Regions from separate parts of the Methyloferula stellata AR4 genome, predicted to be linked through region 1. Evidence: predicted binding sites of a transcription regulator. Region 1 holds the regulator's gene; the other holds the start of a gene.
The links. Region 1 encodes PhoB, which activates phosphate uptake and scavenging genes when phosphate is short. Its sites were predicted from a motif close to TGTCATNNANCTGTCAT; they were not measured.
Positions count from the first base shown of each region.

Region 2: the regulator PhoB is predicted to act here: its motif matches at 2,180-2,196, upstream of A3OQ_RS0108800 (BtaA family protein).

Region 1 is NZ_ARWA01000001.1:2,247,440-2,256,920, reverse strand. It holds gene A3OQ_RS0111030 (DUF2267 domain-containing protein) at 1-212, shown strand, start outside; gene A3OQ_RS0111025 (c-type cytochrome) at 399-740, opposite strand; gene A3OQ_RS0111020 (PQQ-dependent sugar dehydrogenase) at 764-2,062, opposite strand; gene A3OQ_RS0111015 (hypothetical protein) at 2,464-2,835, shown strand; gene A3OQ_RS0111010 (ceramide glucosyltransferase) at 3,039-4,253, opposite strand; gene phoB (phosphate regulon transcriptional regulator PhoB) at 4,361-5,110, opposite strand; gene pstA (phosphate ABC transporter permease PstA) at 5,205-6,044, opposite strand; gene pstC (phosphate ABC transporter permease subunit PstC) at 6,048-7,043, opposite strand; gene pstS (phosphate ABC transporter substrate-binding protein PstS) at 7,168-8,211, opposite strand; gene A3OQ_RS0110985 (glycosyltransferase family 4 protein) at 8,368-9,426, opposite strand; gene A3OQ_RS0110980 (UDP-2,3-diacylglucosamine diphosphatase) at 9,423-9,481, opposite strand, start outside.
Region 2 is NZ_ARWA01000001.1:1,791,539-1,801,019, forward strand. It holds gene A3OQ_RS0108780 (hypothetical protein) at 1-352, opposite strand, end outside; gene A3OQ_RS0108785 (PilZ domain-containing protein) at 617-1,309, shown strand; gene A3OQ_RS0108790 (cupin domain-containing protein) at 1,463-2,122, shown strand; gene A3OQ_RS0108800 (BtaA family protein) at 2,355-3,596, shown strand; gene A3OQ_RS0108805 (class I SAM-dependent methyltransferase) at 3,745-4,404, shown strand; gene A3OQ_RS21810 (L,D-transpeptidase family protein) at 4,419-5,807, opposite strand; gene A3OQ_RS23510 (hypothetical protein) at 6,111-6,578, opposite strand; gene A3OQ_RS0108825 (lysophospholipid acyltransferase family protein) at 6,667-7,437, opposite strand; gene A3OQ_RS0108830 (amino acid permease) at 7,714-9,225, shown strand; gene alr (alanine racemase) at 9,303-9,481, shown strand, end outside.

The DNA of each region.
Region 1 (9,481 bases):
CCGAGCATGGCGATGGGCTTCTGGGCGGGCTCATGGGCGCGATCGGTGGCGGGCTGATGGGGTTGGCCGGTCAATTAACGGGCATCGGGCTCGGCATGAGCGAGATGCAGGCGATCGGCAAGGAAGTCTTCTCCTTTGCGCGCGAAAAGGCCGGCGACGAACGGATCGGTCAGATCGTGTCAGCCATCCCTGGGTTGAGCCAGTTTCTATAGGCCAGGATTCGCTCAATGAGCCGTCATTACGGGAGCCATAGGGCGTGCTTTGCACGCCCGTCGAAAATAAAAAGCGCCCGGCTGAAGGCCGGGCTATGGCTCCGAAGCAATCCACGCCACCGCTTGAGTCCTGGATTGCTTTGCTTCGCTCGCAATGACGGTCTTTCGACGCCGCGCTAGCGCAAACTACGGTCTCGGCGGCGGCGCGACGCTGACCGCGATGCTCGAATAATAGGTGGCCAAATCGGCAATATCGGAATCGGTCAGCTTTTCCGCGACCGTATTCATCATCTCATTCTTGCGGCCGCCCGTGCGGTAGGCCTGGAGCGCCGAGGTGAGATAGATTTGCACTTGGCCGGCAAGGTTCGGAGCTTCCGCTAGTTTGGAAACGCCATCGCGGCCGTGACACGTGATGCAGCCAAATGTTTTGATCTTCTGCGCGCCATTCGCGGCAGACCCATCGGCATAGACCGCCGTTCCGGTCAAACTCAGAACGGCGGCTATCGCAGCGAATTTTATCTTAAGCACCGCATGCCTCTTGGCAGGTCGACCTACTTCTTGCCTTCATAGGTGATGCGATAGACCGCGCCGGCGAGATCGTCCGAGACGAGCAGCGAGCCGTCGCGCATCTGCTCCACGTCAACAGGGCGGCCGGTATATTCGCCGTCCTCGTCGAGCCAGCCTTCCGCGAAGGGCTTCGAGCCGTCCGGCGCCTTCCCCTCGGCGTCGATCTTCGTCACCATGACGCGGGCGCCCACGGGCACCGTGCGGTTCCAGGAGCCATGTTGCGCGGAGAAGATCGCGCCTTGATATTCCTTCGGGAACATCTTGCCCGTATAGATCATCATGCCGAGATCGGCGGCGTGAGCGGCCTCCTCGACGACCGGAAACACGACATCCGCCGGCGGGGTCTGGTCCTTATATTCGGCGGTCCTGGTATGACCACCGCCATACCAGGGGAAGCCGAAATTCTCGCCGGGCTTCGTCGCGTGATTGAGTTCGCCCGGCGGCTGATCGTCGCCCATGCCGTCCACCTGATTGTCGGTGAACCACAATGTCTTGTCGGCGGCGAAATCCATGCCGACCGAGTTGCGGATGCCATGCGCGAAAACCTCGCGGTTGGAGCCGTCACGGTCCATCCTGATGATGCCGCCCATGCCGAACTTATAATAGAGATCGTATTTGGCGGGCGCGTAGACATTATAAGGCTGACCGATCGTGATGTAGAGCTTGTTGTCCGGCCCGACGCGGCAGACGCGCGCCGAATGGTTGAAGCTCTCTTCGCTCGCCGGGATCAGCGCTCCCTGCTTGACCACTTCCGAAACCGCGACATCCGGATTCTCGTAGAAGAATTCCGCAGCCGGGAAGTTCAGCACCCGGTTCTGTTCGACCGTGAACAGGAACCCGTCCTTCGAAAAGCAGATCCCGTTCGGATTGTTGAACTCGATCGTCGGCGCGAACTCGCGCACGTCCTCGGCAGCGCCCACGTGGCCGCGATCGGTCAAACTGTAGATCTTCGTCTTGCGGGTCGAGACGAACGTGACGACGCCCTGCGGCCCGACCGCGATCATGCGCGCATCCGGCACGAGCGCATAGAGGCTGATCTTGAATCCCGGCGGGAGCTTGATGGTCTCCAAAGTCTTCTTAATCGCCGCCGCCTTTTCGCCGCCTTGAGGTACGGAGGGAATGGTGCGCGCGCCGGTCGACTTGAAGTCTTGAAGCTTGTTCATCGTGGCATCTTGCGCGGGTGCCTCCGCCGCCGGCTTTTGCGCGGCTGCCGGCAGAGCACCGGTCGAAGCCAGCAGCAGGCCGCCCAATACGATCGTAATCGCAGTTTTTGCTTGCGCCATAATGTTTCCTCACCCCTGGTTGGTGCTTACAAGCCCGCCTTTTCCGGCGGTGCCGAGTTTGTTCTGTTAAAAACGATATGCCGAACGAAACGTTCGACAGAATGGGATGCGTCGCTTGTGCGACCGTCTGATGCGGCGGCCAGATTGAGCCTTAATCTCATAGAGATTATCCAATTCGGAATGACCCGCAAATGACACCTTCGAGAGTGCCCTCGCCGTCTGGCCCGCAGAAGCCTCGATGGAAAAGTCCAGGACTGCAAGAGTTTAGCGCCAGGCCCCGACTTTCTCCCAGGCGCGTCATGACGCCTGTTGCATCGCACAGGGCTTTTGCGGCATATGCTACCGGTGGAAAGCCAATTCGCGCTTTTCGTCCCCTTCACGTCCTGGTCCAAGCCGTTCCGATGATGAAATCTTCGCGTTTTTTACACGTTGGCCTCGCTTTGACGCTCGTGGCCGCAGTGAGCCTGCCTGCTTTTGCGGCGACCAATTATGATGGCACCTATCGGATCGACGCCACGACGGACGTGGGCGACTGCCAAAGGACGGCGAGCGGCTCTGTGACCGTGTCCGATGGTCTCATTGTCGCTACGAGCGACAGCGCGGTTCAGCCCTTTGGCCGCGTCGGCGGGGATGGTGTCGTCTCTTTCGCCTTCCATCGCGGAACGGACGTTGCGCATGTCTCAGGACGCTTGAGAGGCGCATCCGGCCAGGGCGCCTGGTCGGTTCCGACGCAGCAATGCGGTGGCCGCTGGCACGCACAGAAAGAACGCTAGAACATCGGATCTTCCGATAGAATTGTCAGAAGGCGTCATGCGCGAACTTGATCCGCGCATCCAAGGAGCTTTCCGACACAGCAATGCGTCAAGCCAAATGCTGTGCGGCTTGAATTAAAGCATCATCCGGGAAAGTGGGCCCGACTTTTCGGAAAAAATAGTCTTTGAAACAAAGGCTTGAGCAACGCGCTTGAAGTTGCGATTCAGCGCGGAAAGGCGCGATCCCAGGACGTCCGAACCCGCTTCCAGACGAGCTTTGTCGAAGTCGCGGCGCGCGGCCGAAACCCGCGCGGGCTCGCCGCATCGACCTCGATTCCATTGCCGCGCCACGTAAAGTTGCGGCCCATCCAAGCCGCGACCCATAGCGCCGGAATCATGCCGTCGCGCAAAGGAAGCGCCAACGCGAGAGAAGGGTTGATCGGCCAGCGACAGAGCTTCGCCAAGATGATCTCGGGCGCGTACCACGCCAAAATATAGAGAAGAACGGCGAGCGGTACCGAAAAACCCGCCGTATAGGCCGCAAGCGCCAAAGCCAGAAGCGGCACCGCAGCTCCGGTCAGAATTTCCGGGACGAACTCCATCGGGAACGTCACGCGCCGCAACCGCGCCCAGCGCAATTGCCGCGACCACACATCCTTGACGCTTCTTTCGCCGAGTGGCTGCGACGAAGGCATGGCAAGGCGTGCCTTCAGGCCCCGCCGGCGCACCATTTTGGTCGAGGCCGCGTCTTCGGCCGGTTCATCCGCGAGCTCCATGAAGCCGCTCTCCAATTCGGAGCGGCGGAAAAACAGGGTCTTGCCTTGCGCGAAGCCCATCGCAAAAGCATCCGCCGCATATTGCCAGCGCGCCTCATAGGTATTGAGGAAGGCGCATTCGAGATGCGCCCAGAACCCGCGCGGCGAAAGCCCGATCGGCGGCGCCGAGACGACGCCTGTATCGTCGCGCAGCGCATGAATCAGGCTCTGCAAAAAGTCGGGGGCGAGAAGGACATTGCTGTCGATAAAGGCGATCCGGTCGAAGCGTGCCGTCTGCCAGCCGCGCACCATATTGTTCAGCTTTGGATTGATGCTGATCTTCTCGTCGCCGATGATGAGCTGGCTCGGCACCTCGGGATAGGTGCGCATGGCCGCTCTCACCCAAGGGATGATCGGATCCGATGGATCGGCGACGCAAAAAAGCAGTTCGTAGGACGGATAGCTCAACGTGAAAGAACTGCGCAGCGTGTCGCCCGAAAAACTCTCGAGCCCGCACAGCGGCCGGACCAGGCTGATCGCTGGAAACGTGTCCACCTTCTCCAAGGCCAGAGCGTCGCGCCGGCCGCGCGACGGACGACAACGCAGCCAGGCCAGAAAGGCCGTCAAATATTGGAGGAAGAGCAGAAGCCCCGCGACTGCGAGCATGATGATCGTAAAGGTCATGTCGTCCGATATACTCGACCAATATCCGAAGTGACTGCTGTCAGGGCGCCGCGCGTTTCGAGGACTCGCGGGCCGCCCCTCATCATGAACGCTTTAGCTACAAAAATCTAATTCCTCACCTTGCCGAAGGTTTCATCGAAACCATAGCCCGCGCCGCGGACGGTACGGATCGGATCTTCCTCATCCGGCTGTGACAGAGCCTTGCGCAACCGTCCGACATGAACATCGACGGTTCGCTCGTCGATTTCGGCCGCGTGGCCCCAGACACTGTCGAGCAATTGTGCCCGCGAGAAAATCTGCCCAGGCCGCTCCATGAGACATTCGAGAAGGCGAAATTCCGTCGGGCCGATGTGAAGCGAGCGGCCGCCGCGGCGCACCCGCCACGTGCCGCGATCAAGCTCCAAATCGCCGATCGAAAGCAAAGGCGCGATCCGCGCCGGATGCACCCGTCGCAACAAGGCGCGCACCCGCGCCAAAAGCTCCGGCACAGAAAAGGGCTTTACCACATAGTCATCCGCCCCGACGGAGAGGCCGCGCACGCGTTCGCCCTCTTCGCCGCGTGCGGTCAGCATAATGACCGGCAGCGATCTCGTGCTTTCCCGCGCGCGCAGGCGGCGGCAGATTTCGAGCCCCGAAACGCCCGGCAGCATCCAGTCGAGGATGACGAGATCGGGCGGCGCTTCGCTCAGGCGCAGTTCCGCGTCGTCGCCACGTTCGACGCATTCGACGTCGAAACCCTGGGCTTCGAGATTATAGGTGAGAAGCAGACCGAGCGCTGCCTCATCCTCGACCACAAGGACGCGCGGCGCGCCCCCGGACGAAATCCCGCGCGTTTGCCGGGTGCGAGTATCATTCATGCCGAAGTCACTTTCCAAGCTGAGACAGGCGCAGAGGGCGATAAGACCGACGCATGAGACGCGTTAAAGGACCCGAGCATTTTCATTCCGTCATTCATCCGCCCACCCCCTTGCGGGCGAGCACGCGCGCTGCGATGGAAAGACAAAGAACAGCGGCGGTGACAATCAGCGCGCCTGACCAGGCCAGTTGCTGCCAGTCCGCATAGGGGCTCAACGCAAACTGGAAAATAATGACCGGCAGGCTGGCCATGGGCGCGTTGAGGTTGGAGCTGAAGAATTGATTGTTCAGCGCCGTGAAAAGCAAGGGCGCCGTCTCGCCGCTGGCGCGGGCGATCGCCAGGAGGATACCGGTCACGAGGCCGGCGCTCGCGGCCTTATAGGCGATCTTGGTGATCACATGAAAACGCGGCAGGCCAAGCGCCGTCGCCGCCTCCCGCATCTGCGCGGGGACGAGCAGCAGCATGTCTTCGGTTGTCCGCACGACGACCGGTATCACGATGATCGCAAGGGCGACGGCGCCGGCGATGCCGGAGAAATGGCCCATTTTCGAGACCATGATCTCGTAAACGAAAAGGCCAATGACGATCGAAGGCGCGCTGAGCAGGATGTCGTTGATGAAGCGCACGATAAAGGTCAGTTTCGTGCCGCGGCCATATTCGGCCATGTAGGTGCCGGCCAGCATGCCCAACGGCGTCCCTATGGCGACACCGAGGAAGGTCATGATGAGACTGCCATAAATGGCATTGAGGAGACCGCCCTTGCTTCCGGGTGGCGGGGTCATCTGCGTGAAGAGATCGAGCGAGAAGCCTCGCACGCCCTTCCCGACAAGGGCGATGAGGATCAGCAATAGAAAACCAAGCCCGAAGGCCGCCGCTGCATAGCAAAGGCCGATCGAGAAGAAATTGAGACGCCGGCGCTGCGCGTAACGGGACATGGTTCAAACGCCCTTTTTCTGTTCGATGCGCAAGAGCAAGAACCGCGAGATCGCCAAGACGATGAAGGTAATGATGAACAGAATGAAGCCAAGTTCGATCAAAGCCGACGTGTAAAGGTCGCCGACGGCCTCGGTGAATTCATTGGCGATCGACGCCGAGATCGTCGTTCCGGGGGCCAGTATGGATCCGGAGATTCGATGCGCATTGCCGATAACGAAAGTGACCGCCATGGTTTCGCCGAGCGCGCGCCCAAGACCGAGCATGATCCCGCCGATCACGCCAACGCCCGTGTAAGGCAGCACCACGTTCCGCGAGACTTCCCAGGTGGTGCAGCCGAGGCCATAGCCCGCCTCTTTCAAGACCGGCGGCACCGTCTCGAAAACATCGCGCGAGATCGAGGTGATGAACGGAAGCACCATAATGGCCAGAACGAAGCCGGCCGTCAGAATGCCGATTCCATAAGGCGGCCCGGCGAAAAGCGTCGACAGGATCGGGATGTTGCCGAAAAGCGAAATGAGGGCTGGCTGGACATACTGCTGCAGGAAGGGCGCAAGAATGAAAAGGCCCCAGAGGCCGTAAATGATCGAGGGAATCGCAGCGAGTAGTTCGATCGCAACGCCGATCGGCCGCCGCAGCGATTGCGGGCAAAGTTCGGTCAGGAAAATCGCGCTTCCGATGCCGACAGGGACGGCAATGAGCATGGCGATAAGTGATGTGACAACGGTACCGTAGATCGGGGCCAGCGCGCCGAATTTATCGGTGACCGGGTTCCAAACCTCGGTGACGAAAAAACCAAAGCCGAAGGCCTGGAACGCAGGAAGCGAACCATAGGCCAGCGCAATCATGACGCCGCCGAGAAGGGCCAAGACGAGCATGACCGCAGAAAATGTGCAACGCCGGAAAAGCCCATCGCTCAGCCGGAATCGGGTGAAAACCCGAGCACGCTTATGCTCTTTGTCGAGCTGCATCGTATAGGTGTCGATGGTGAGGTCAGCCAAACTACGGTCCGTATATCAGAGAAGAACGAAGGAACGGCAGGATATCAAATTAAGGGTCCACATCGTCCTCAGAGAAGCAAGCCGCGGAGACGCATGTCCGCGGCTTGCCGCTTTCAAGACCTTATTAATTCAGCAAGGGCTTGCCGTCGCTGCCCTTGAGGTCGGCCGCCCAGGTCTTTTTCACCAGAGCGACGACATTGTCGGGAAGCGGGATGTAGTCAAGCTCTTCAGCCATCTTGTCGCCCTTCGCATAGGCCCAACTGAAGAACTTGAGCGCTTCAGTGGCGGCGGCGAGGTCCTGCGGCTTCTTTTGCATCAGGATGAAGGTCGCAGCCGTGATCGGCCAAGAGGCCGCGCCGGGCTGATCCGTGAGGATCTGGTAGAAGCCGGGCGCATTGGCCCAATCCGCGTTGGCGGCGGCGGCTTGGAAGGACGCCATGGTCGGCTCGACGTTCTTGCCTTCCTTGTTGACCAAGCCGGTATAGGTCAGCTTGTTTTGCTTCGCATAGGCGAATTCGACATAGCCGATCGAGCCCTTGGTCTGCATCACATTATTGGCGACGCCTTCGTTGCCCTTGGCGCCGATGCCAGCCGGCCATTCAACCGAGGTATTCTCGCCGACCTTGGCTTTCCAATCCGCCGACACTTTGGACAGATAATTGGTGAAATTGAAGGTCGTGCCCGAACCGTCCGAGCGATGCACGACGGCGATCGCAGCCGACGGCAATTTGGCGCTGGGATTGAGCTTCTTGATCGCCGGGTCATCCCAGGTCTTGATTTCGCCGAGGAAGATCTTGGCGAGCATCGGACCGTCGAGCACGAGTTCGCCAGGTGCGATGCCGTCGATGTTGACGACGGGCACGATGCCGCCCATGACCATCGGCCATTGAACCAGATTGCTGGCCGCGAGCTCGTCGCCCTTCAATGGCGCATCGCTGGCGCCGAAGGTCACCGTCTGGGCCTTGATCTGCTTGATACCACCGCCCGAGCCGATCGATTGATAATTGAGGCCGTTGCCCGTTTCCTTTTTATAGGCATCTGCCCATTTGGCGTAGATCGGATAAGGGAAAGTCGCGCCAGCCCCTGTAATATCAGCGGCTTGCGCAATCGCGCTCACGCCCATGGCGAGCGCCAGAACAGCGGTTCTCAAAAAACGTGTTGATTGCATGTGATGCCTCTTCGGCTGTTGAACGGATCGAGCTGGACGGATGAAACAGCGCAAGCGATGCGGCAATGGGGCCCGACCCATTCAACGGTGCTACTATAGGGTAGTGACAGTTCAATGACAGATTGTTGTCAGTAAAATAGCTGTCAAAAGCCCGGTTCAAGCGGGGCGGCCCCAGGCGACCACGGGCTTGCGTTTCCGAAGCCGGCCGGCCGGCCCCAGAACAGTATGGATATTCCCGAAGAACTGGGCCGCGCTGCGCTTCCAGGTGAAGGTCGTGGCATGCGCCCGGCACAACTCGCGCGGGATTTCGAGAGCGGCCAACGCCGCCCGCTGCAGATCGTGATCGAGCACCCCCGCTTTCGATTCCCCGATCACGTCGAGCGGGCCCATCACCGGATAGGCGGCGACCGGCAGGCCGGAGGCAAGCGCTTCGAGAAGAACGATGCCGAACGTATCCGTCAGACTCGGAAACACGAAGACATCCGAGGAGGCATAGGTCCGCGCCAGCTCTTCGCCCTGCTGCGGCCCCATGAAATGGGCTTCCGGAAAAGCCGCCTTCAACTGTCCAAGCATGGGGCCGTCTCCGACCACGACTTTCGAGCCCGGCAGTTCCAGGCGCAGGAAGGCCTCGACATTTTTCTCGACGGCGATCCGCCCGACAAACAGGAAAATCGGCCGCGGCAGATCCAAAACCTGCTCGGCACGCGGCCGGAACAGCGTTTCATCGACGCCCCGCGACCAGTGCAAAAGCCTTTTGAAACCTTGCTTTATGAGATTTCTTTCAAGGCTCGGAGAACTCACCATCGTGCCCGCGCCGGCATTGTGAAAGCGCCGCAAGAAGGCATAGCTGAGCCACACGGGCACCGGCGCGCGCGCCGCCAGATATTCCGGAAAGCGGGTGTGGTAGGAGGTGCTGAACGGCAAGCCGGCACGCAGGCAACAGCGCCGCGTGGCAAGCCCGATCGGCCCTTCCGTCGCGATATGGATGAAGTCCGGCTGGACATGCGTGATGGCCGCCGCCGCGGCCGAGGCGGTGGCCAGAGCGAGCCTGATTTCGCCATAGCCCGGCAAAGGCAAAGTGCGGAAGCTCTGCGGCGTCAGGAAATGGACTTCCATATCGAAGGAAGCCGCATGCGCAGCAATCGCCTCAAGCGAACGCACAACCCCATTGACCTGAGGGTGCCATGCGTCCGTCGCGATCAGAAGTCGGCTCACGCGGCGGAGGCCTCCGCCTGGGGTGCGAGCATCGCGGCGCGTTCGACGAAGGCCA
Region 2 (9,481 bases), 460 kb from region 1:
GGAAGAATTGCAGGCTGATCTGGCACTGATCGGCGACCGTCGTACCGGCGTGATGATAGAAATCGTCGATGATCAGCGCCGTGGTCGGCAGAAGATGCGGCAGATTGCTCGGCACGCAGATCGTGTTCGTGCCCTGCGCCTTAATCTCGAAGGCTCCGACATTGTAATCGTCGCCGCAGGCAAAATCCCGAAGGTTTGGCACGATGCCGACAAGCTCGGGGAGATCGCGGTCCTGATCGAGAAAGGCTTGTGGCGTCGCGGCCGTTGCCACCGGGCTCGGGGCGCGATCGGCGAGCGGACGCGGGTAAAGGATCAGGCCGTCTTTGGAGAGATCTGCGAATTCGAGTTTCATCAGTATGTCCGGGGCGGTTGGCTGCCGGTCAGGGCGAGAGCGCGCCTGAGAGTGGAACTGGGCTTGGTATCTTAACTATAGGAAACTTCTCCCAGCAAGTCTTGAGCCTCTGTAATTCATTAAAAATCAACGTGTTGCTGGTGTACTGCCGTATCGGCATAGGTCTTTTGTCCAATTAACGCGCATTTTAACGAATCTTCATACGTTTCGTCCTCATTCTGAAAACATCCTTTGATCTCAAGCCTGCGCACAAAGGAAGAATTTATGGGCATCCAACGTTTCGAACATCCCGTGCGTATTTTGGCTCTAGCGCCGGCGCCGGGCGTGACCGCGCCAGCCGAGTTCAAGGCCGCGCTCATGCCGAGCCTGGGTGGCATCACGCTTCTGCGGCTCCAGCTTTTCGGACATTATTCACTCGCCGACGGGAAGCTGCACTCCTGCCGGACGTTGCAGATCGATCCCAATCAGATTGCTCTGTCCTGCGAGGTGGCAGGCCATCTCGGCGATCGCATTGACCTCAATCTCGATCTTCTGGGCGAGCTGCATGGGGTCATCACGGGCTTGATGGCGGCGGGATTGCGTATCGATGTCGGCGACGCCTATCAAGATCGCATCGCGCAAAAGCTGGCTTGGTTCAAAGCCTGTTTGGGCCAGGGCGCGAGCGATCTGGACTTTGCGTCCTTCAAGGAAAGACGGGCGCAGCGCATCGTGCCAAAGCAAACAACCTGCCAGTTCATGGATGCCGAAGGCACCGTGCAAACGGCACGAATCATCAATATTTCGACGTCGGGCCTCGCGCTTTGCAGCCCGTACCGGCCGCCGGTCGGCGCCCCCATTGTCCTTGACGGAGGTAAAGGGCGGCGCGGTCTGACCGTGCGCTGTTTCGAAGACGGATTTGCAATCGCCTTCCTCGAGCCGATTCCCGCCGCGGAATTCGGTCCCCACATGGTCATTTAAGATCAGGACTCAATCATCTATCCGCCATTGCGAGGAGCTTCGCTCCGGCCGCAATGACCCTGGAGCGACCGAAAAGATGGAAGCCTGCGCCGCGATCGGCTAAAACCTCAACCCGCTTCACCTAAAAGGCTCGGTACGGGGCAGGTCAAACTGATGCAGGTTCGCGCGGATTTTTCACGCAAGGAAGTGGTTCGTCCCGGTGAGGCCGAATGGGTGGCTTCGCCGCAAAAGGGCGTTGACCGCTTGATGCTCGACCGGATCGGCGATGAGATCGCGCGCGCGACCACGCTTGTGCGCTTTGAGCCGGGCAGCTTTTTCCCGCATCATGTGCATGGCGGCGGCGAAGAGGTCTTCGTCGTTGATGGGCTTTTCGAGGACGAGCACGGACGCTATCCCGAGGGCACTTATCTTCGCGATCCGATCGGCACCTCGCATAGCCCCTTCACTAAGCACGGCTGCCTGCTCTTCGTAAAGCTTTGGCAGTTCTCGCCGAAAGACGTCGCGAGGGTCGTTATCGAAACGAAGCCCGGCGACTGGATGCGCGCGGGCCGCGATGGAATGGCGGTGCTGCCTCTCCACGATTTCGAAGGCGAATCGACCTATCTCATCCGCCTGGCGCCGGGCCTGCAATTGGAGCGCAATATGCATCCGGCCGGCGAGGAAATCCTCGTCCTCGACGGCACCTTCAGCGACGAGCATGGAGACTATCCGGCAGGCACTTGGATCAGAGATCCGGCAGGCAGCGAACATACGCCTTATTCGGTCTCAGGCTGCACTCTGTTCGTCAAAGCGGGGCATCTGCCGAAGATCTGATTACGCTGCGCGGTAGTTGGAGAATTTCCAACTGGTTTTATGACAGCCGGCAGCTTTGGTCATCTCACTGTCATTCGAACACCCTAGAGCGAGCACGATAGCTCCTTCTTGCGTTTCGAATGCGCTTTCACAGCTCGTTTCAACGCATTTCCGATTGTCTTCCGACAGTTGGAACGTGCGGACATGCGCAACGCGCATAAGAAGGAGCATTGTTTGGACGAGGGGAAAGCGATTGGTCGACAGTGTGAATGTGATGCGGCGGACAACGGCCGCGGGACTGAGCGCAGCTGTCCATCGCAACAAGAGTCTGTCGCAGGCGGGTGTTCTCGAACGTCTTTTCACTTTCGCCTTCAGAGGGCTGGTCTATCCGCAGATTTGGGAAGATCCGGCCGTCGACATGGAGGCCTTGGCGTTGCGCCCCAGCGATCATCTCGTCACGATCGCGTCAGGCGGCTGCAATGTTTTGAGCTATCTCGTCGACGGGCCGGCGAAGATCACCGCCATTGATCTCAACGGCGCTCACATCGCACTCAACCGGCTGAAACTTTGCGCGGCAAAACATCTGCCGGATTACGAGAGCTTCTTTCTCTTCTTCGGCCGCGCCGACCGGCCTGAAAATATCGCAGCCTACGACCGGTTCATCCGCCCGAATCTCGATGCCGCGTCGCGCGCCTATTGGGACGGCCGGATGATCATGGGCTCGCGGCGCATCGCGCATTTTTCCAAAAACTTCTATCGTTATGGCTTGCTCGGCAATTTCATCGGCGTCACGCATGCCTTGGCGAGCCTCTACGGCTGCGATCTGAAGGCATTGTTGAAGGCGCGCTCGCGCGACGAACAGCACGAATTGTTTGAACAGGTGATCGCGCCTCTCTTTGAAAAGAGCTTCATCCGCTGGCTGATCGGGCGCCCTGCCTCGCTTTACGGGCTGGGGATTCCGCCGTCACAATATAGGGCCTTGGCGCGTGACGGCGATGGCGACATGGTCGCGGTTCTGCGCGAGCGGACGCGCCGCTTGGCCTGCGACTTCGACCTTTCGACGAATTATTTCGCTTGGCAGGCCTTGGCGCGTGGCTATGAGAATAAGCCGGATCCGGCAACCCCGCCTTACCTCGAACGCGTCCATTTCGAGGCGTTGCGTGGACGTTGCGACCGCGTTGATGTCCGCCACGCATCCATGATCGATTATTTGCAATGCTGCGGCAAAGATACGCTTGATGCCTATGTCCTGCTCGATGCGCAGGATTGGATGACGGACGACGATCTGACGGAACTGTGGAGCGAGATCACGCGCACCGCGCGTCCCGGTGCGCGGGTCATTTTCCGTACCGCCGCCGATGAGAGACTTCTACCCGGCCGCGTGCCGGCCGACATCCTCTCGCATTGGACCTATGATGCGGCGCGCTGCCGCACGTTCACGCGGCAGGACCGTTCGTCGATCTATGGCGGCTTCCATCTTTACGTCAAAGCATGATCCCGAAAAGTTGCAGACTTTTCGGATTAAGATCATGCGTCAGAACTTTACGCCGAGCATGATCTCGAAAAGGTGCGGACTTTTCGGATAAGATCATGCGTCGAAACTTTATGCCGAAGCATGATCTTGAAAAGATCATGCGTTTAAGATGATCGGGGTGCGGGACATGCAAGACGCCGCGATTTTGATGGACAAGATGTATCGCCATCAGCGCCACATCTATGATCTGACCCGCAAACCCTACCTGCTCGGCCGCGATCGCCTGATCGAAAGCCTCGCGCCACCCTCCGGCGGCTCTGTGCTCGAAGTCGGCTGCGGAACCGCGCGCAATCTCATTTGCGCCGCGCGGGCCTACCGAAATGCGCATTTTTACGGCGTCGATGTGTCGTCCGTGATGCTGGCGCAGGCGCAAAGATCGGTGGATCGGGCGGGACTCGGTCAGCGGATCACGCTGGCGCAAGGAGATGCCTCCAGCTTCGATCCGCACGTGCTTTTCGGCCGTAGGGATTTCGACCGGATCTTCATTTCCTACGCCTTGTCGATGATCCCGCCGTGGCAGGAAACGCTCGTGCATGCGTTCGATCTTCTTAGCGCCGGCGGGTCTTTGCATGTCGTCGATTTCGGCGATCAGGCGGGAATGCCCATATGGTTTCGCAGGGCGCTCAAAAATTGGCTCGATCTTTTCGATGTCGTGCCGCGCGTCGAGATCACGCGCGAGCTGAAGGCGGAAACGCGCGCACGGGGCTTGATGCTGAGCCATCAGGCGCTCTATCGCGGCTATGCGTTTCACGCGATCGCGCAGGCGTAAAGTGCAACGCTGAGCTACTCGAGCAGGCTCTTCGTTACGGGCGTGACAGGCTTGCCTGGGGCCACTGACGATTGCTGCTGCGGATGCGGCGGTATCGAAGCGGTCGGCGTCGTGTCGACGCCATTGTCGAGATCGTAAACGTCGTTGCGGAAATGCACGACATGATCGGGCGTCGCATAGCCCGTCAGATAGACCCAGGCGACCGGCACGGGCTTCGTCAGTTTGACGTCCATCCGCGTGCCAAGCGCGATTGCCGCATCGAGCGTTTGCGCGGTCCAGCCGGACCCGGAAGATGGATCTGCGCCGCTGTTATTCTCCAGCAGCCAAGCCGCGAGATCTTCGACTTTCGAGACCCGCACGCAGCCATGCGACCCGAACCGCACGCTTGCCGAAAACAGGCTTTTGGAGGGCGTGTCGTGCATATAGACCGCATCCTTGTTCGGCATGTCGATGCGCAAAGTGCCGAGCGAATTGGTCTCGCCCGAGTCCTGCCGCAGCGTGAAGGAGGCCGCGGAATTGGTCGCCCAATCGATTGTCGCTGGATTCACTTCCGCGCCGGCCTGATCGAGGATGCGAATATGCTCCTTCGCCAGATAGCCGGGGTTGGCCTGCATATGCGGGATGATTTCGTTTTTGACGATGGAGGCCGGCACAGTCCAGGTCGGATTGAGATTGATCGAGGTGATCTTGGCTTCGACCGTGGGCGAGGGATGATCGGTCTTTCCGACGACCGCGATATAGCGGCGGATGACCTTGCCCTCTTCGATGGCCTCGACATTGGCCGATGGAATATTGACCACGACATAGCGCGGCCCAAAGGCAAATTTGATCGCGCGCAAGCGCCGCGCCGAGGCGAGAAGCTGGTTATAGCGCGCAATCGCCGTGATATTGAGCGCGCGTAAGGTCTGTCCGCCGATCGCGCCGGTCTGTTCGAGCCCATGCCGCTCTTGGAAGCGTTTGACGGCAGCTTCGACGGCGGCATCATAGGCGTCGCCTGATGCAGCCGTGGCGTCGAGATCGCCGCCGATCGCCAATCGCTCCTTCAATGTTGCGACGGCCGGCCCCGTCACGCCCGGCGCAAGCTTGACGCCGGACGGCACGACAGGCCAGCCGCCCGCCTCGACAATGGTGAGATAGTTTTGCGCCGCCTCTTCGGTCAGGCGCGCCGTTTCAGTCGTGAATGTCGGCTGCGGATCTTTCGAGAGATAAAGATCCTCCGGCGCGGGCTTGGGTGTGGAAGGCTGCGCGGCGGCATGCGTCTCGACGGAGCCTTGCGGCGGGGCAGGCATCGCGGCGCGGGGCGCTTGCGCGCCGGGCGCCGCTTCGGCCTTCAAGAGCGCTTCGATCGCGTCAGGATCAAATGTTTGCGCAAGGGCGGCGCAAGGCAGAAGCACCGAACCCATGACAGCCATCCGGCATGAGAGGCCGGAGATAAAACCGTGCCGACGCAACGCGAACATCGAAGCTACTCATCAACGCACGGCAGGCGCACTGCCGAATGAGAGCCTATTTCGCATGGAATAGTTAATGGACCGTGGCCGCGCCCTAGAGCGGCGGACGCTCGTATCGGAGCATCCGGGGCCCTTTAGTTTTTTAATCGCATCGGATTGGTCCAATCAAATCGGACCTGTCCGATTTGATCACTTGAAAACTGATCTCGGCAAAAGCCGGGATCAGGTCCGCTTCACACTTTTCGGTCCGATGCTCTAGCCTCCAAGATCCTGCAACAGGGCACGCCGTTCTTTGTCATCTTCCGCCAGAAGATGGACATGCCATTCCATCGCGCCGGCCGAGATCGCTTCCTCGACCCATGCGCGCCTGTCTTCTGAATCGCCAAGCGCGAAAACCGCCAGCGCGCGAAGCCCAGCAGCGTCTCGCCTTGCGGCGATGACGATTCCGTCGGCAAAATCCGGCAAGCCCTTCGCCTCGTCGTCGCGCACAAGATAGACGGAGCAGATCGTGCGGCGTCTCGAGCGGCCATACCAGGCATGAAAACGCGGCCCCAGCACACTGCCCGTCAGAGATGCGAGCGGTGCATGAGCGAGCAAAGGGGCGATGACGGCAGGCCGTCGCTGGGGACTGGAGAGCCGTCCCGCCGTCATCGTTGGGGATTGGGGTGGCATCGGGGCGCCACCCCAAAGACCGGGCGCGAAAAAGGGATCGATCGTTCGCATGGCGCCCGTCCTTTTGTTCCTAGACTGTGATGTCGTGATCTGGGAACAAAGATAGAACATTTGCGCGAATCGTCAAGCGAAAAAGGCGCTAGGCTGGCGAAATGCTCTGGCCCGCCGGCATGGCCGCACGCAGCGCCGGCTCTTCGAGACAGGCTTCCGCCACAAGTCTGTCGGTGGCTGTTTCGATCCTGGTCTGAAGCAGCCGCATGAAGGTTTCTTTATCGAAGCCCGGCGGAATCGGTTCGAGAAATTCGATCACGATCCGGCCCGGCCGCCGCCAGAAACTGCGGCGCGGCCAGAAGAGGCCGGTGTTCAAGGCAACGGGGATGCAGATCGCGCCGGTTTCCAGATAAAGATGCGCGACGCCGGACTTATAATGCGGCGGTGCTCCGACGGGGCGGCGCGTGCCTTCGGGAAAGATGATGAATTGCCGGTCCTGCGCGAGAAGCGCGCGAACCTGCGGGGTGAGTTGCGTCAGCGCCGTGCCGCGTTTGGAGCGATCGATCCCGATCAATCCGCCGCGCTTCAGATACCAGCCGAAGAACGGAATCACCATCAATTCGCGCTTCAGCACGAAGGAAAAATCCGGCGCCTGGGTCGTCAGCGAAAATGTTTCCAGAAACGACTGATGTTTGGAGGCGATGATGCAGGCGCCCTGGGGCAGATGTTCGACACCGCGGAATTCGAGTTTCGCGCCGCAAATTTTATCGAGAAGCCAGATCGAATTGCGGGCCCAAAGCCGGGCGATATTTTGAACCGCGTGCCGTCCGAAGATAAGGCAGGGCGAGCCACCGACCAAAAGAACGATGAGCTGAACATAGAAGAGCAGATTGAAAAGAATCGATCGCATGAAGATCACGTGATGGGCGCCTCCGAGCCACGGTGCCGCATTATACAGCTACGCGGCGGCAAAGCACGAGCGATCCGCGATCACGGAGGCTCGACCTGCACCTGCAAAAGAAATGAGCGATTCTTTCATTCGCAACGTAAAACCCCTTCATTTTACGCTATCAAACGCGTTTTGCACTTGGCGAACCTTGCTTTTCGCCGGTGAAGTTCCGTTAATCCGAAGAATGGGGCGGGTGGCGGCTAAGCTGTGCTGCCGGCGAGAGCAAGCCATAGCGGGGCGCAACGCATGAAAAATCTCTGGGTACGCAAGTCCATTGCTCATTTGCAGGCCGAAGCCAATGCGCCCGACGGCGAATTTGCGGCGACCGAGGGGCTAAACCTGCGCCGCTCGCTATCTCTGACAAGCCTGATCTCGCTCGGCATCGGCGGCATTATCGGCGCCGGTATTTTCGTGCTCACGGGTCATGCGGCCGCATCCTATGCCGGGCCTGCAATCCCGCTGTCTTTCGTCCTGTCGGCGATAGTCTGCGCGCTTGCCGGCTTGTGCTACGCGGAAATGGCCTCGACCGTGCCGATTGCCGGCAGCGCCTATACCTATGCCTATGCGACAATGGGCGAATTCATCGCCTGGATCATCGGCTGGGATCTCATCCTCGAATATGCCTTCGGCGCGACGACGGTCGCCATCGGCTGGTCCGGCTATGTGACAAGCTTTTTAAAGGGCATCGGGATTCATATCCCGGACGCCTATACGCAGGCGGCCCTCGTCTTCGATCCGGCGACAAGCGCATGGTCGTGGAGCGGCGCGATTCTCAATCTTCCGGCCATGTTCATCATCGCGCTCATCTCGACTCTGCTCGTCATCGGCATTCGCGAATCCGCCAAGGTGAACAACCTTTTCGTCCTCATCAAACTATCGATCGTCGTCTTGTTCATCATCGCGGGCATCTGGTTCGTCAAAACCTCGAATTGGGTGACGGCAGCCAATCCGGAGGGTTCATTCTTTCCGCCGAACCTGGGGCCAGGACAATTCGGCTTCAGCGGCCTCGTGCGCGGCGCCGCCGTGGTGTTCTTTTCCTATATCGGTTTCGACGCGGTCTCGACGGCCGCGCAGGAGGCGCATAATCCGCAGCGCGACATTCCGATCGGCATCATGGGGTCGCTCGCGATCTGCACCGTGCTCTACGTGCTCGTCAGCTTCGTCATCACCGGCATCGTTCCCTATGACCAGTTGAACGTGCCGGACCCGATCGCTTTCGGCGTCGATGCCATCGGGCTCACATGGCTCGCGCCGCTGATCAAGCTCGGCGCGATTTTGGGCCTGAGCTCGGTCATTCTCGTGCTGCTGCTCGGCCAGTCGCGGATCTTCTTCACGATGTCGAAAGATGGATTGCTGCCGGAAATCGCCAGCCGCATCCATCCGAAGTTCCGGACGCCCTATGTCACGACGATTCTCATGGGCGTGATCGTAGCAGCGCTCGCCGGCATCCTGCCAATCGGGCTCGTGGGAGAACTCGTCTCAATCGGGACTTTATTCGCCTTTGCGATCGTCTGCTGCGGGGTGCTGGCGCTTCGCATCATGCAGCCGGATCTTCCTCGCCCGTTCAAGACCCCCCTGGTCTTCGTGGTGGCGCCGCTCGGCGCCGCATCGGCGGTTTTCCTGATGCTGGGCCTGCCGAGCGATACATGGATCAGGCTTGCCATATGGCTTGTGATCGGGCTCGTGATCTATTTTTTCTATAGCTGCAAGCATAGCCGTGTGACGCGGCAGGAACCGGAGGGCGCGCCGGCCGAATAGGCTCGCCGGCCGCCGCGGCAGAGTTTTTGCTCTGTCGGAGGGAAGGGCGCCCCGCTGGGCCTAAATAGTGGACAAGAATGGACGTCACAACGGAAGTCACCCCAAGCGAAGCCGGTACGATCCTGACCGTCGATCTCTCGGCGATCGTCGCCAATTGGCAGACCTTGCGGCTGATCTGCGGCGAGGCCGAATGCGGCGCCGTGGTTAAGGCCGATGCCTATGGGCTCGGGCTGAAGCCGGTCGTCACGGCGCTTTA